Regions from separate parts of the Priestia sp. GS2 genome, predicted to be linked through region 3. Evidence: riboswitches for the same ligand, from Rfam matches in the RefSeq annotation. Region 3 holds a riboswitch; each other region holds the start of a gene.
What was found. A riboswitch is a leader RNA that binds a small molecule or an ion and turns the genes downstream of it on or off. The one in region 3 is predicted to bind cobalamin.
Positions count from the first base shown of each region.

Region 1: another riboswitch for cobalamin. It lies ahead of V2145_RS00350 (ribonucleoside-diphosphate reductase subunit alpha); the one in region 3 lies ahead of V2145_RS11215 (ABC transporter substrate-binding protein).
Region 2: another riboswitch for cobalamin. It lies ahead of V2145_RS19680 (hypothetical protein); the one in region 3 lies ahead of V2145_RS11215 (ABC transporter substrate-binding protein).
Region 4: another riboswitch for cobalamin. It lies ahead of V2145_RS07135 (cobyric acid synthase); the one in region 3 lies ahead of V2145_RS11215 (ABC transporter substrate-binding protein).

Region 1 covers NZ_JAZGJX010000001.1:60,013-63,688, reverse strand. The annotation lists gene V2145_RS00350 (ribonucleoside-diphosphate reductase subunit alpha) at 1-2,173, opposite strand, end outside; cobalamin riboswitch at 2,356-2,541, opposite strand; gene menC (o-succinylbenzoate synthase) at 2,955-3,676, opposite strand, start outside.
Region 2 covers NZ_JAZGJX010000002.1:71,672-75,347, forward strand. The annotation lists gene mmgD (citrate synthase) at 1-1,073, opposite strand, end outside; gene V2145_RS19680 (hypothetical protein) at 1,063-1,296, opposite strand; cobalamin riboswitch at 1,461-1,660, opposite strand; gene V2145_RS19685 (DUF3923 family protein) at 1,912-2,133, shown strand; gene V2145_RS19690 ((deoxy)nucleoside triphosphate pyrophosphohydrolase) at 2,216-2,611, shown strand; gene V2145_RS19695 (DEAD/DEAH box helicase) at 2,631-3,676, opposite strand, start outside.
Region 3 covers NZ_JAZGJX010000001.1:2,152,066-2,155,741, forward strand. The annotation lists gene cbiB (adenosylcobinamide-phosphate synthase CbiB) at 1-689, opposite strand, end outside; gene V2145_RS11210 (adenosylcobinamide amidohydrolase) at 695-1,303, opposite strand; gene V2145_RS11215 (ABC transporter substrate-binding protein) at 1,386-2,327, opposite strand; cobalamin riboswitch at 2,490-2,671, opposite strand; gene V2145_RS11220 (DinB family protein) at 2,874-3,377, opposite strand; gene V2145_RS11225 (thioredoxin family protein) at 3,526-3,676, opposite strand, start outside.
Region 4 covers NZ_JAZGJX010000001.1:1,372,570-1,376,245, forward strand. The annotation lists gene V2145_RS07120 (YdcF family protein) at 1-77, opposite strand, end outside; gene V2145_RS07125 (YhdT family protein) at 271-549, shown strand; gene panF (sodium/pantothenate symporter) at 546-2,006, shown strand; cobalamin riboswitch at 2,005-2,189, shown strand; gene V2145_RS07135 (cobyric acid synthase) at 2,297-3,676, shown strand, end outside.

The DNA.
Region 1 (3,676 bases), 2.1 Mb from region 3:
CATCAATTACTTCGCTAGACGTAGAGCGAACATAATACGTTGTTTTTAACTTTTCTTTCCATGCAGTCATGTGCAAATCTAGTAAGTCTTTTGCACGAATATCATTTTGAACATAAATGTTAAACGAGATAGATTGGTCAATATGACGCTGACGCTTTGCGTTTTGCTTAATGCTCCAATGTTGGTCAATTAAATAAACAGACTTATAATACCAATTGGTTTCCGGTGACAAATCCGGAGCTGTAACCGGAATTTTATAGTTTTTCTTCTCTTCTGAATAGAACTTACGGAAGATCGGGTCAATACTCGCAGTAGATCCAGCAATAATAGAAGTAGATGAATTTGGAGCCACAGCCATTAAATATCCGTTTCGAATTCCTTTTTCTTTTACAAGCGCCTGTAGGTCATTCCACTGACTACTGTTGTAACCACGTGTTGTAAAATAAGCTCCTGTTTCCCAATCAGACCCTTCAAATAGAGGGTACGCTCCTTTTTCTTCTGCAAGCTCCATGCTTGATTGAATCGTTAGGTAAGCAATTTTTTCATACAGCTCATCGCAATATTGAACCGCTTCTTCTGTTTCCCAAGCAATCTTTTGTAGAGCTAATAGATGGTTCCACCCAAACGTACCCAAGCCGATAGCACGATAGCGCTGGTTTGTTAGTTTTGCCTGTAAAACTGGTAGATTATTCAGTTCAATTACGTTATCTAACATGCGAACTTGAATAGGTACAAGGCGTTCAAGCACATTTTCCGTTACTGCACGCGCTAAGTTAATAGACGATAAATTACAAACTACAAAGTCACCTGGTTGTTTTGTAATAACAATTTTTCCGTCTTCGGTAACTTCTTCAACTACTGTTGTCATGCTTTGATTTTGCGTAATTTCTGTACATAAATTACTGCAATAAATCATGCCTTCATGACGGTTTTGGTTAGCGCGGTTTACTGTATCACGATAGAACATATATGGTGTTCCTGTTTCTAATTGTGAAATCATAATTCGTTTAAAAATTTCAATCGCAGGCACTTTTTCTCTTGATAGAGCTTCATTTTCAATGCATTCACGATAACGATTTCTAAAGGAGCCGCTGCCTTCTTCTTCATCATAGAAGTCTTCTAGTGAATACCCCATTACCGTACGAACTTCATGCGGATCGAACAAATACCAGTCTTCACGTTTTTCAACGGCTTCCATAAATAAATCAGGCAGGCAAACGCCAGTAAATAAGTCATGTGTACGCTGACGCTCGTCTCCATTGTTTAAACGTGCATCTAAGAAAGAAAAAATATCCTTGTGCCACACGTCTAAATATACAGCAATCGCCCCTTGGCGTTGGCCTAGTTGATCAACACTAACAGCTGTGTTATTAAGCTGTTTCATCCAAGGAATTGTTCCTGATGATACACCTTTAAACCCTTTTATATCGCTGCCTCGGCTACGGATATGACCCAGATACACGCCAATCCCACCACCGTTTTTACTCAATGTTGCTAAGTCCGTATTGCTATCATAGATACCTCGTAAACTATCATCGACCGTATCAATGAAACAGCTTGATAGCTGTCCATAGCTTTTCCCTGCGTTTGCTAATGTCGGTGTTGCTACTGTCATATAAAGATTAGAAAGTGCCCAGTATGACTCTTTTACCAACGCTAAGCGATTTTCTTTCTTTTCATTTGCCATCAGCGTCATAGCAATAATTAAAAAGCGTTCCTGTGGTAGCTCATATACACGCTTATCATGTGATGTTGCTAAGTATCGGTCAGCTAATGTTAACAGACCAATATACGTAAATAAGCTATCTTTTGTATAATCAATGGCTAAGCCTAGCTCATTGATTTCCTCCACAGAGTATGTATCCAGAAGCTGTTTATTATAAATCCCGATGTCTGTAAGTTCTTTAATTAGTTGGTAAAATAATCCATATCTTTCACCTTGATCATATTTTCTATTAACTGCAGCTTTGCGATATAGCTCTTGTAAGTAGATATGAGCTGCTACATATGTCCAATCCGGCTCATCCATAGAAATTCGCTCAAGTGCTGCTAAAATAAACACGTTTGCTATTTTTTCATCCGTCATATTCTCTTTCGCAGCAACTGTTTCCACTACCTTTTCCTCATACCCTGAAAAATCAAGTTGTGGAAATTTTTCACCAAGTAATTTCATATCATAATTTACTTTTTCAAGTTTATTTAAATCTGTTGTATTAATCATAAGAATAAGTTCCTCCTTTTTCTCCAGCATAAAAAAATCGCTCACCTGACGCAGTGAGCGAATAGAACGAAGATAAAAGAAGACGAAATGTCTTTTCTCAATCCTCGCTCTATCCTCTCACCTCCCGAAGAAGATAAAACGTCATAAAAAAGGCAGGTCTCCTGACTTATGCTTCGCTTTACTCTAAGGCCTTCCCATGATTGTTATTCACAGTGGCTATTCCTTATTTCATCAGCATTCACAGTTGCGGGGACAGTTTTGGATTTGCACCAAATTCCCTTTTAAGTCTTTTATCAGACACCTTTTTTACTGGAAAACACAAAATATAGTATATGAAGTTTTAATTAAAAACAAGATGTTGTGTTATAAACACATTATAAGGGACAACTTACAGAACTACAATATTTTTTTCAAAATAAATTTCCGCTCATTTTCCCTTCCCTTACTTGACATACCCTTCTACGCCTTTATTTAATAAGGTTTCTTGCATACATATAAAAAAGAAATTTTTAAAAGTTTTGTTATGTATTAGCAACTAGCTATTATAAACAGCTTCATTTTTCATCAAACTATTCCATCATAACATGTTTTTTCGGATTGGTTATACTATTTGATTTGTGAAATTTAATCAAACTTTTTTTCACCTGATAGATAGCTTTTATATAAACGATAAGAAAGCAGGCTCTTCAGAAGAAATCCCAATAAAAAAATCCACTTTTAAAGTGGATTTATATCACTCATATATTTTTTGATAGGTGGAAACTTTATTTAAAAACACTCTATCAATCTGATAGCCAATACCAGGTTCTTTTGGCACATGAATTAACCCGTTATTTACTTCTACTTCTGGGAGAATGACATCCTTGTTCCAATAACGTGCAGAAGCTGAAATATCCCCAGGGATGGTGAAGTGTTCTAATGAAGCAAGTGCAATATTATGAGCTCTTGATATACCGGATTCAAGCATTCCTCCGACCCATAGTCGCACATTACTTTTCTGGCACAAATCATGAATCCGCTTTGCTTCTGTTAAACCACCTACTCGTCCAACTTTTACGTTAATAACTTGACAACTTCCTAACTCAATTGCTTTTCTAGCATCATCGTAAGACACAATACTTTCATCTAAACAAATGGGTGTACGCAGATGCTTTTGCAAATGGCGGTGATCAATAATATCACTAGAATTTAAAGGCTGTTCAATCATCATGAGATCAAACTCGTCTAGCTTTTGAAGCAACTTCAAATCATCTAAGGAGTAAGCAGAGTTTGCATCTACCATCAGTGGAAGTTTGGGATAATGCTTTCTAATTTGCTTAATAAGATCGTAATCCGTTCCGGGCTTAATCTTCACTTTAAAACGTTTATATCCAGCTTTCAAATGTTGATCTATTCTATGAATCATTCGATGAATATTATCCAGCCCAACTACTACGCCTGCTTCTACAGCTTCTT
Region 2 (3,676 bases), on a different contig from region 3:
CTAAAAAGTCGATTATGTTCATGTTGCTCAATAACGTGCGCACACAATCCGACCGTTCTAGCACTAAAAAAGATTGGTGTATAAAGTGAAATAGGAATACCAAGCATCCAATAAACAGGTGCTGCGTAGTAATCTAAGTTTGGATAAAGACCTTTTTCACGCTTCATAAGTTCCTCGCCCGCCTCGCACATGCGATAAAGACGATCATCTCTTTGCAGGTCGCATAGCTGTTTGAGAGACTCTTTCATCATTAAAGCGCGCGGATCAATCTTGTTCATATACACGCGATGTCCAAATCCCATGATACGCTCTTTTTTATAAAGCTTAGCGGCCAGCAGCTCTTCAAATTTATCCACAGTACCAGCTTCTAAAAGCATTTCCATTACCGCTTCATTAGCTCCTCCATGCAGGTTTCCTTTTAAAGAAGCAACCGCTCCTGTCAACGCTCCGTATAAATCAGACTGAGTAGAAGAAATGACTCTCGCCGTAAACGTTGAGTTTGGCATCTCATGCTCACTGTATAAAACAAGTGAACGATCAAAGATTTGCTCTTCCAGAGACGATGGCTTCTTTCCGGTGATCATATAAAAGAAATTTGCGCTATACGATAACTCTTTAAGGGGACGAATAGGTTCTTTCTTCTCAATTAACCGGTAGCTGTTGGCCACAATCGCAGGCACTTTACCTAACAACTTGTAAGCACGGCTTTTATTTACTGATAGCGAGCGGTCATCAAGCCTCGTATCAAAGCCAGAAAGAAACGAAATTCCTGTTCGCAATCCATCCATTGGATGCGTGCCGTTAGGGAGTAAGCGGAAGACATCCAACAGTTCATCTGGAATGTCATACGTTCCTTTTAAAAATTCTTCCACTAATTTCTTCTCGTTATTATTGGGGAGCCTTTCTTCTAGTAAAAGATAGATCATATCAAGATAGCTCTTTGATTTTGATAGCTCAATCAGGTCATATCCTTGAATAATAATTTTCCCTTGCTGGGTATCGAGAAATGAAATTTTTGTTTCAGTAGCTACAACCCCTTCAAGTCCTGGAAAAAACCTCGCTTCAGTCTCCATATCTCTTTTCCTCCATTCCAAATATCTCTTCACCTACTATTTTGTAAGCCTTTTCAATATTGTGTAAAAAAAGAGCCTTCTTTTCAGCATCCCCCCTCTCGTCTACCACGCAATCTCTTAACTCCTGATAATAGTCTGAAAGTGTACAAGGGTTCTCTGCCACTACGTTATTCATAATGCTCGCTTTAAAGTAATTCACAAAATACTCAACTGATCCATCCACAGCTGCTCACCTCCATCACGCGTACCCTGTAAAAAAACAATAAAAAAACAACTTCTCAAAGAAGTTGTTAAGCTGCGAGACAATACTCAAATAAACATGTATTTAAATCATTTTTAAAACATGTTTGTCACTTCGCACTTAACACCCCCTATCCGCGTAGGTATTGATGCATGCTAAAACAGGCAGGTCTCCTGGCTTATGATCATCACTCTTCGAACCTTCCCATCTTCATTTCCATGAAAACAGTGGCGTTTTTCGAATCGCTCCCAAATACAGTTGCGGGACAGCGCCGGACTCCAACCGAACTTCCCTTTTAAGCAGATAAAAGATACCTTTCACCTACACCTGTTTCTACACCGATATTAAATTCACTTTAAACATATCAAATTTTATAAATTTTTACAATTTTTATTTTCATTTCACTTAGCTAACACTGTACAACACTTCATTTTTCAAAGCACTTATCTTATAAATCCATTTATAACCTCTCTGGCAAAAGCATAAATAAAATATAGAAAGATTGTTTTTGTTAATTATTGGATAATAAATCCTGTATAATAAAGGAAAAACTTAAAAGTAAATTTGCTTTATGCCAAAGATGAAAGGAGCGATTTCATGAAAAAACGATGGATTTCCTGGTGGATTACAAACTGTTTTTGGGCCATGCTATTTGTTTTAGGCACTATTATGGTATGGACGCGAAAAGTGGACGGAGCGGGTGCCATTCAAACCCCTGAGATTAAACTATTATCCTTTATTGTGTTAGTGCTTGCCTTTGTCATTCCGCTTGTGATTCAAATTGTATGGCTTGTTGTTAATGTAAGAACGAGTAAATGAAACCTACCTATCAATTCCGATCTTATAATCTCCTACTCTCCTATGTTATGATGAAACAAAACAGCTGTAAGGAGAATGAACCGTGAAGAAAAAAATAAAGGTCGTTGCGGCCGTTATTGAAAATGATCAAAATGAAGTGCTATGTGCTCTTCGCTCAAACGACATGTCTCTACCGAACATGTGGGAATTTCCTGGTGGAAAAGTAGAAGAAGGCGAAGACATCTACTCTGCGATTGTGAGAGAAATTGAAGAAGAGCTGCACTGTAAAATCAAAGCAACCGAATTACATAACGAGCATACGCATGAATACGATACGTTTATCATTGAGCTTATTGCCATTAAAGCTGAAATTGCTGAAGGTACACCGCAGCCTACTGAGCATGCGAAGCTTGTTTGGTTAAACAAAGAAAATCTTCATTCACTTGTCTGGGCACCAGCTGATGTTCCGGCGGTTGAATTGTTAGTAGAAAAGAAATAGCCTTCTCATGATGAGAAGGCTATACTCTTTCCGTAAACTCTGTATACAAAAGTGCTGGAATTTCATTTTCTAATTCTAAAATGACCGTAATTGGCTTTTCTCCGTGGTACTCAACCGTATTTCCTTTTCCGATATAAATAAACGGCTCAGTTTTTTCATCAATTTTACGATACTTTCGTACAAACAGATGCAGATGAATACCTCTATCTTTGTTAAAAATGATATTCTTTCCTCGCTCAGATTTTTGGGTCGTACTGTTTGGCGTTTGCCAGTGGAACGTGCGCTTGTCGATAAACTTATCCTGATAGTTAATGCTTTCTTTAATGTCTTCTTCCTTATGAAGATCAATAAACAAGAAGAATTCTTTCTCACTTGTTAATAAGCCAGAACCACGAAACGAGCTGTGCGTTTTCCGATAGTTTGATAGTAAAGCTGGGTCCATCATCGTGTACTGTTCATACAGCTTTAAGTGCGGTACGCCGTAATCTCGTTTACCAAACTCTTTTTCGTAGCGAAAAATACCATAATCAATCGCATCTTTAATAAACGGCTTAAACTGATCGTTATGTAAAACATTCACAAAGCGCTCCGTTTTCACCGCTTCTTCTCCGTTGAAATCAAGTAGCTTCAACTTAGAACGAAGCTGACCACTATCATAGTACGCTTGATTTAACACTTCAAACGCATGCCTTACCGTATCTTCCTCCACGTTCTCTACGTATTTCAAGATTTCCTTATTAGCTTGCTTCAGTGAAACTTTGTCATGACCTAGTAAATATTTCAAAATCACAAACTCGTATACCCGCTTGATTGGTAGCTTACTAGACAATTCCTTAAGGGCACTTTCAAAGTCTTCGTGAAGCAACAAAGTTTTCAGCTGGTCGTCTTTTTCGGTTTTTGCTACAAACTGAAGATATGATTTTTCTTTATTAATAAATTTCACTGGGTCAGGCGCTCCGTCGAACTTTAAATAGTCCATGAGATAATACGGAATCATGCCTTGATTTAATTTTTTGAACTCGTTGTACTCTTCTCTCAGGTACTTCAGCGAATTGAAGTTTTCAC
Region 3 (3,676 bases):
TCACTGTGCATTACGTTACTAATAACCATAATAAACGCTGTCAGCCGACTAGGGATAAAATTCAGCCAGTCATCTAACTTCGCACTAAAGTATCCAAACTTTTCATACATAGGATTTTTATAGCCAACCATTGAATCACACGTATTAATACTTCGATAAAAAAAAGCACCCGCTCCACCTAAGAAAAAAGCAAAAAACAAAGGAGCTGTAATGCCATCACTGGTATTCTCCGCCACTGTTTCAACTGTTGCTCTAGCAATTTCGCTTTCATCAAGCTGATCAGTATCTCTTCCCACAATCATCCCCACTTGAAAGCGTGCTTCCTGTAAGTCACCTTTTTGTAAAGGGTGTGCTACTTTATAGGCAGCTTCTCCCAAAGACCTTGTTGAAATTGTTGTAGCAATTACCACTCCTTCAACTATAATTCCAATCCAGTATGAGGTTTCGTATAGGGCAGTTAAAAGAATTAAAGGTAGTATAAAACACCACACTACCATGCTTAATACAAGAAACAAACCATTCATTCGTTGAAACTTACCTTGATTTAAACGCTTATCAACAAAAGAAATCCAGCTTCCAAACCACCTGACGGGATGTGGCCAATTTACAGGATCTCCGATAATAGCATCTAATACAAGCGCTAGTGAGATTGCTAACAAATGCGCTACAATTAATTGTTGAAATTCCATACACATCACCTTTTTTGAATTGTTTCAAGTAAACTTAGTTTAACGAGCTTTCCTACCGCTTGTCCCAGAACCGTCATAGATCCGCCGTACTCATACAAGCTACCTTTTTGGCTCGCAGCAATACAAACGCTATCCGTAGATGTCCCTGTCGCAAGTGTCTGTGTGTTTGGATCTTGCACTCCTAACTCATACAGCATTCGGGTTTTCACTTCTGTTGCTGCAATAAATAACTGTAAAAACGCAGCATCCGTTAACTTTCCGTCAATGAATATGAACATATTAATTGTCCCAGGCTTTGAAGAAAATGGAGTAATATCATCACTCGTCAAATCCACAGCATTACCAACCCCGGCAGTAATAATGGATGAGATTGTCAGACCGTCTTTACAATATGTATAAACCGATTTATTGCGCAAATAAACAGCCGTCATTAACCCTACTACTTTATCATAAACGAAGCTTTTTTCTTTTAAAAATGCTCTATATTCTTCGGCTGGTGAATCAGCACGGTAGTATTTATTTACAAAGCGATTATAAAAAACATTGGTCTCAATCATGCCGTCTCCTAGCACACCTGAATTGTAAGCTTTAAACGGTGTACTTGTTTTCATCATTAATAATTCATCATCCTGCTGAAGACGTAACGATAAAAAAGGACCAATTCCTTTTTGAATTGGAATATGGTCCTTTTCTCGATTAATTATACACCTCAGGATATACGGCTTTTGCGAACTCTTCTAACCCTTCTACAATTCGTGGTCCAGGTCGATTTGTTTTATTAGAATCAACGTTTACAATTTGATTTTCTTTTACAGCTGTAATATCACTCCATGCTGGACGGCTTTTAATTTCTTTTGCGTCCCCATCATAGGTTGTAACAATTGTATCTGGGTTTAGCTCAACCACTTTCTCTTCCGAAAGTTTTACCCAACCTTCTTCATTTCCAGCTACGTTTTCTGCTCCGATTGTTTTAATCATTTCATCCATAAAAGTACCTTTACCAGTTGTATAAATCTCAGGTGCAGGTGAAACTTCTACCCATACTTTCTTACGATCTTCATCTTTAATTTCTTTCGCTTTTTCTTCAATTTCTGAAACAGCAGCTTTCATTTCGTTCACCGTGTTATCTGCTTCTTCTACTTTATTCGTTAGCTTCCCGATGTTTTCAATTGTTTCATACACGGTATTAAAATCCGTTGCATCGTTTACAACGAATAGCGGAATACCTGCACTTTCAATCTGCTTGAAAACTTCATCCGACATTCCCATGCTCGAACCGTGAGCTAACACTAGGTCTGGATTCAATGAAATAACTTTTTCCGCGTTGATATTCATATCCCCTACCTGTTCTTTTTCTTTCACGCTTGCAGGATAATCATCGTTGCTCGTTACGCCAACTAATTCCTTTTCAAGACCTAACTCATAAACGATTTCCGTGTTACTTGGCATAAGAGAAACAATTTTCTTAGGTGCTTGTTCAACCGTTACTTCTTCTCCTCTTGCATCTTTAACCGTAACAGCTTGCTCTTCTGTTTGCTTTGTTTGTTCTGTTTGTTTGCTTCCTTCATCAGTTGCGCCACAGGCTGCAAGAACAACAAGGAACATCGCAACAATAACAGATGATAACCACTTTTTCATTTAGATAACCCCTCCTATTTATGTATCGGTTATGAAGTCGCTCAGCACACATAAAAAAACTTTACTTTCAATCGAAAGTAAAGCAGGTAACGTTAAATGATGCGAATGACTTTCGCACTGTTTATGTACGTCAAATACCCTGCTTCCCCTCTCCTCGAAGGTTTCACAGTTGACAATAAGGCAGGTCTCCTGACTTACGTATATGATGTACTAAGCCTTCCCATTTTTCAAACAGTGGCATCTTTAGACATCTAACGTTTACAGTGGCGGGACCGCGTTGGACTTGCACCAAACTTCCCTTTTCACTCAATGTTAAAATTGAGACCTTATTGCTTCACGATTATTCACCTGTCTTAGTATAACGCACTCCATTCAAAATGGAAATAGAAAATCAACATAACGTTCATACATTTCAGGTCAGAAGTTCTATCAAAGTAATAGTAAGGCATAGATGCTTTTGCTATTGTATGGTTATGATAGGCTGAAAATTTAGGGGTAAGTCATTGGAGTCTTTAAAAAGACTCTTTTTTTATAGCCCAATTATCTTTAAAGAGGAGGATTTTCAACGCCTCTACCTTCCCATCCTTCTTTTGTGGGACCGTATACACCAAAAGGTTCAAGCCCAGCTTGACGTATAAGAACCGTAACTTGTCCACGATGATGGATAATATGCTTAATCAATCCCATTAAGATTTGAGCATTCGTCTCTTGTCGCCCAAAGGCTGTTTGTACTTCTTTTAATGTTTCATCTGTCCACTGCTGGCTAATCGCTTTTGCTACCTGTAAGCTGATTTTATTGAAAGTTTCCGCAAACTCTTTAGCACAGGAGGGCATATGTTCAGCATTTTCTAGCTTAGCTATTTCCACCCCAAAATGAACCAAATAGTCTGGAATATTTGTTGTAAAGTGCCATACAATTCTTCCTAGAGTGCGGCCTTCTGCATACACCTTTTGAGTTAACGCTTGATCAGTTAGACCTTCTAAAACTTTTTGAGTAAGCAGGGCTTCCCGGTTCCATTCTTTAATAAAGTCTTCTACTGTTATGTACATTCAAACCCCCTCCGTATCACCTTTTATTTCCATACAAGAATTATAAAACATACGTTCGTATTCTACAAGCTTGTTTTTCATCTAATAATCGGGTTCAAAACTCTATACAATAAAAGCTACTTGCTCATATAAACAAGTAGCTTTCAAATTAGATTGAGCTTAAAAACTCACGCACTGCTTCAGGTGTTTTTGCGTTTGCACTGTGAAGATGTGCAATTTTTTCACCATTTTTATAGACAAGAAGCGATGGAATTCCCATTACATTATTTGCTGCAGAAAGTTCTTCAAATTCATCTTTA
Region 4 (3,676 bases), 780 kb from region 3:
GAGTAAATATGATACGAAGCGAACAATACGTATCCAAGCAGTAAAGAAGTAAATACGTAGATAAGTTTTCTTTTCATAGGCTACTCCCATCGTTTATTTCTATTTAGTATAATGCAGTAATTGGCATACAAGGTAGTCTTTATTTAATATTTAAGCGTTAAATAGGAAAAAATGTCATGAATTTAGCAAAAAGGATAGCTTCATATGTTTTGGAACGTTATAATCATAATGCACATCTTCTGCAACATTTCAAAGAAGGAGAGAACGAACATGAAGAAAAGAGCCGATTGGCGGTATCGAATCGCACATAAAGAAGCTTTAATTGGTATCGGCCTGGCTATTTTCCACTTTGCATGGTGGTTTGGTTTTACATACGGACTTGGTTCAAAGCCCGTGTCAGAGTATACATACATATTGGGATTTCCAGCCTGGTTTTTTTATAGTTGCATAGTTGGAATTCCACTCATTATTTTACTGGTCTGGATTGTTGTTCGCTTTTTCTTTTCAGATCTTCCTTTAGAAGATGAAGAAAGAGGTGAGAGCAAATGAATTGGGCCGTCATTGTTCCACTTATTGTGTTTGTCCTATTGATTTTTGCTATAGGGTTTATTACCGCTAAAAGAACAAGCACAGCAAACTCATTTATTAATGATTACTTTCTAGGAAGCAGGGAACTTGGAGGGTTTGTTCTTGCCATGACAATGGTGGCAACGTATGGAAGTGCAAGCAGTTTTATTGGTGGTCCTGGTACCGCTTATCAAATTGGACTTGCCTGGGTATTGTTGTCTGTGATTCAAGTTGTGACAGGTTATTTTGTTCTCACAACTCTTGGTAAAAAGTTTGCCATTGTTTCGCGAAAGATGAATGCCGTTACGCTTGTTGATTTTCTGAAAAAACGATATGAAAGCAATACCGTGGTCATTGTTTCTGCTGTAAGTATTGTCCTTTTTTTATTTGCGTCATTAGCTGCTCAGTGGGTTGGAGGGGCTAGATTAATTGAAGGATTTGTCGGAATTTCATACAAAAGTGCACTTGTTATCTTTGCAGTCACCGTCCTTGTTTATGTATCAATTGGTGGGTTTCGTGCTGTTGTATTAACCGATGCTCTGCAGGGAATTGTAATGCTTGTTGGAACGATTATTTTGCTAATTGCTACTGTTTATGCTGGCGGTGGTATCGAAGCAATCATAAAAGATTTAGTTAACGAAAATCCAAACCTTGTAAGTCCGTACGGAGCTGACCGTTCATTAACACCTCTTTACGTGTCATCATTCTGGATTTTAGTTGGAGTAGGAGTTGTGGGACTGCCACAGGTAGCCGTTCGAGCGATGTCGTATAAAAATTCGAAAGCGATGCATCAAGCAATGCTTATCGGTACGGTGGTAGTTGGTGTAATCATGTTAGGAATGCACCTTATTGGTGTATTTGCTCGTGCCGTAATTCCTGGAATTGAAGTAGGAGATACCGTGATGCCAACGCTAACCCTTAAAGTATTACCACCTTGGTTAGCTGGAATTGTACTTGCTGCACCAATGGCAGCGATTATGTCAACGGTTGATTCTATTTTATTAATTATTAGCTCTGCTATTGTAAAAGACTTATATTTAAATTACGTTAATCCAAAAGCAAAAGAGCAGCAGGTGAAAAGATGGAGCTTCCTAACAACCATGATTATTGGAATCTTAGTGTTTCTATTTGCTATTAATCCACCTGATCTACTCATTTGGTTTAACTTATTTTCATTTGGTGGACTTGAAGCAGTATTTATTTGGCCAATTGTGTTAGGATTATATTGGGCAAAAGGAAATAAATACGGAGCAATTTCGGGGATGGTGACGGGGCTTTTAACGTATATCTTTATTCACACCTATGCTCCTAACCCATTTGGCATGCATACAGTTGTGCTTCCCGTTGTTCTATCATTATTGGTTTTTGTAACTGCAAGTATATTGACACAGTCAAGAACAAAGAACCTACAAGAACAGCTTCGTAAACAATACTTATAAACGATTATGTTTTAAAAGTGCCTTATTCGTTTAAGGATAATAGGGAAATCGGTGGAAATCCGATGCAGCCCCCGCTACTGTGAGTGTGGATGAACCTGCAATTAACCGCTAGCAATAAGCTAGGAAGGTGCAGAAGTAAAGTGAAGCACAAGCCAGGAGACCTGCTTTTAAACATTAACTCTTATTTTTCGGCGGGGAAAATAGGTGACGTGCACATCCAAAGAATGAAGATGTTGTCATGAAGCCTTGGTCTTTAGCCAAGGCTTTTTGCTATGAAAGGCGTGATGAAGATGAAAAAAGCACTTCCTCTTATGGTTCAAGGAACGCATTCCGACGCTGGAAAAAGCTTACTTACAACTGCTTTTTGTCGGATTTTTGCAGAAGATGGTTTCAAAACAGCGCCATTTAAATCACAAAATATGGCACTCAACTCTTATATCACAAAAGACGGAAAAGAAATTGGCCGTGCTCAGGGAATTCAAGCTGAAGCTGCAGGAGTGGAAGCGACAACCAATATGAACCCAATTTTAATCAAGCCAACAAGAGAGTATGAGGCTCAAATCGTCGTTCATGGTGTTCCTTTACAAAATATGTATGCGTATGAGTATAGAAAAGACTTCTTTGAAACAGGGCGCAGGATTATTACCAAAGCGTATGAAGAGCTTGCTTCTGAATACGAGTGTGTTGTTATAGAAGGAGCAGGAAGTCCTGCTGAAATTAACTTAAACGATCGTGAACTTGTTAATATGCGAGTAGCTGATATTGCACAATCTCCCGTTATCTTAGTAGGAGATATTGATAAAGGTGGGGTTTTTGCTAGCTTAGTAGGAACCATTCAGCTGCTTTCCAAAGAGCATAAATCTAAAATAGCAGGAGTGGTTATTAATAAGTTTCGAGGTGATTTATCGCTGTTGCAGCCGGGGCTTGATTGGTTTGAAGAATATACGGGACTTCCTGTTTTAGGTGTGGTTCCTTATCTGGATGATGTGGAAATTGATGCAGAAGATTCACTGGCTTTAACTACGTATCCGACACTTCCAAATCCAGCTAAAGAACTTGATGTTGCCGTTATTTCATATCCTCGCATGTCGAATTTTACAGATTTAGATCCCATTCGTTTTGAGGATGATTGCCACGTAAGGCTTGTGACAAAGCCTTCTCAGCTTGGAACACCTGATTTAATCGTTTTTCCTGGCAGTAAGAACACGTTGGAAGACGCAAAGTACTTGCATGAAACAGGATTAGCAGAAGCTGTTTTGGCGATGAAAAATAAGGTAAACATTGCTGGAATCTGCGGTGGATATCAAATTTTAGGTGAAGTGATAACTGACCCGAATGAAGTGGAATCAGCCCAAAAATCGATTAAAGGGCTAGGTCTTTTACCTATTCATACCGTAATGAAAACAAAGAAGCGAACAAAACGAGTATCAGGACATGCTATTTTGCGCAATCAGCTCTATCAAATTGAAGGATATGAAATTCATATGGGCGAAACAACGTCTACGGAGCCAATTTCACATTTTGCGGAGCTAAACGGTATAAAAGAAGGGGTGACTTTCACTCGCATAATTGGTACATACGTACACGACATTTTTCATAATGATAGCTTTCGACGCGCGTATTTAAACGATATTCGCCGGCAAAAAGGATTAGATCCGATTAAGACAACA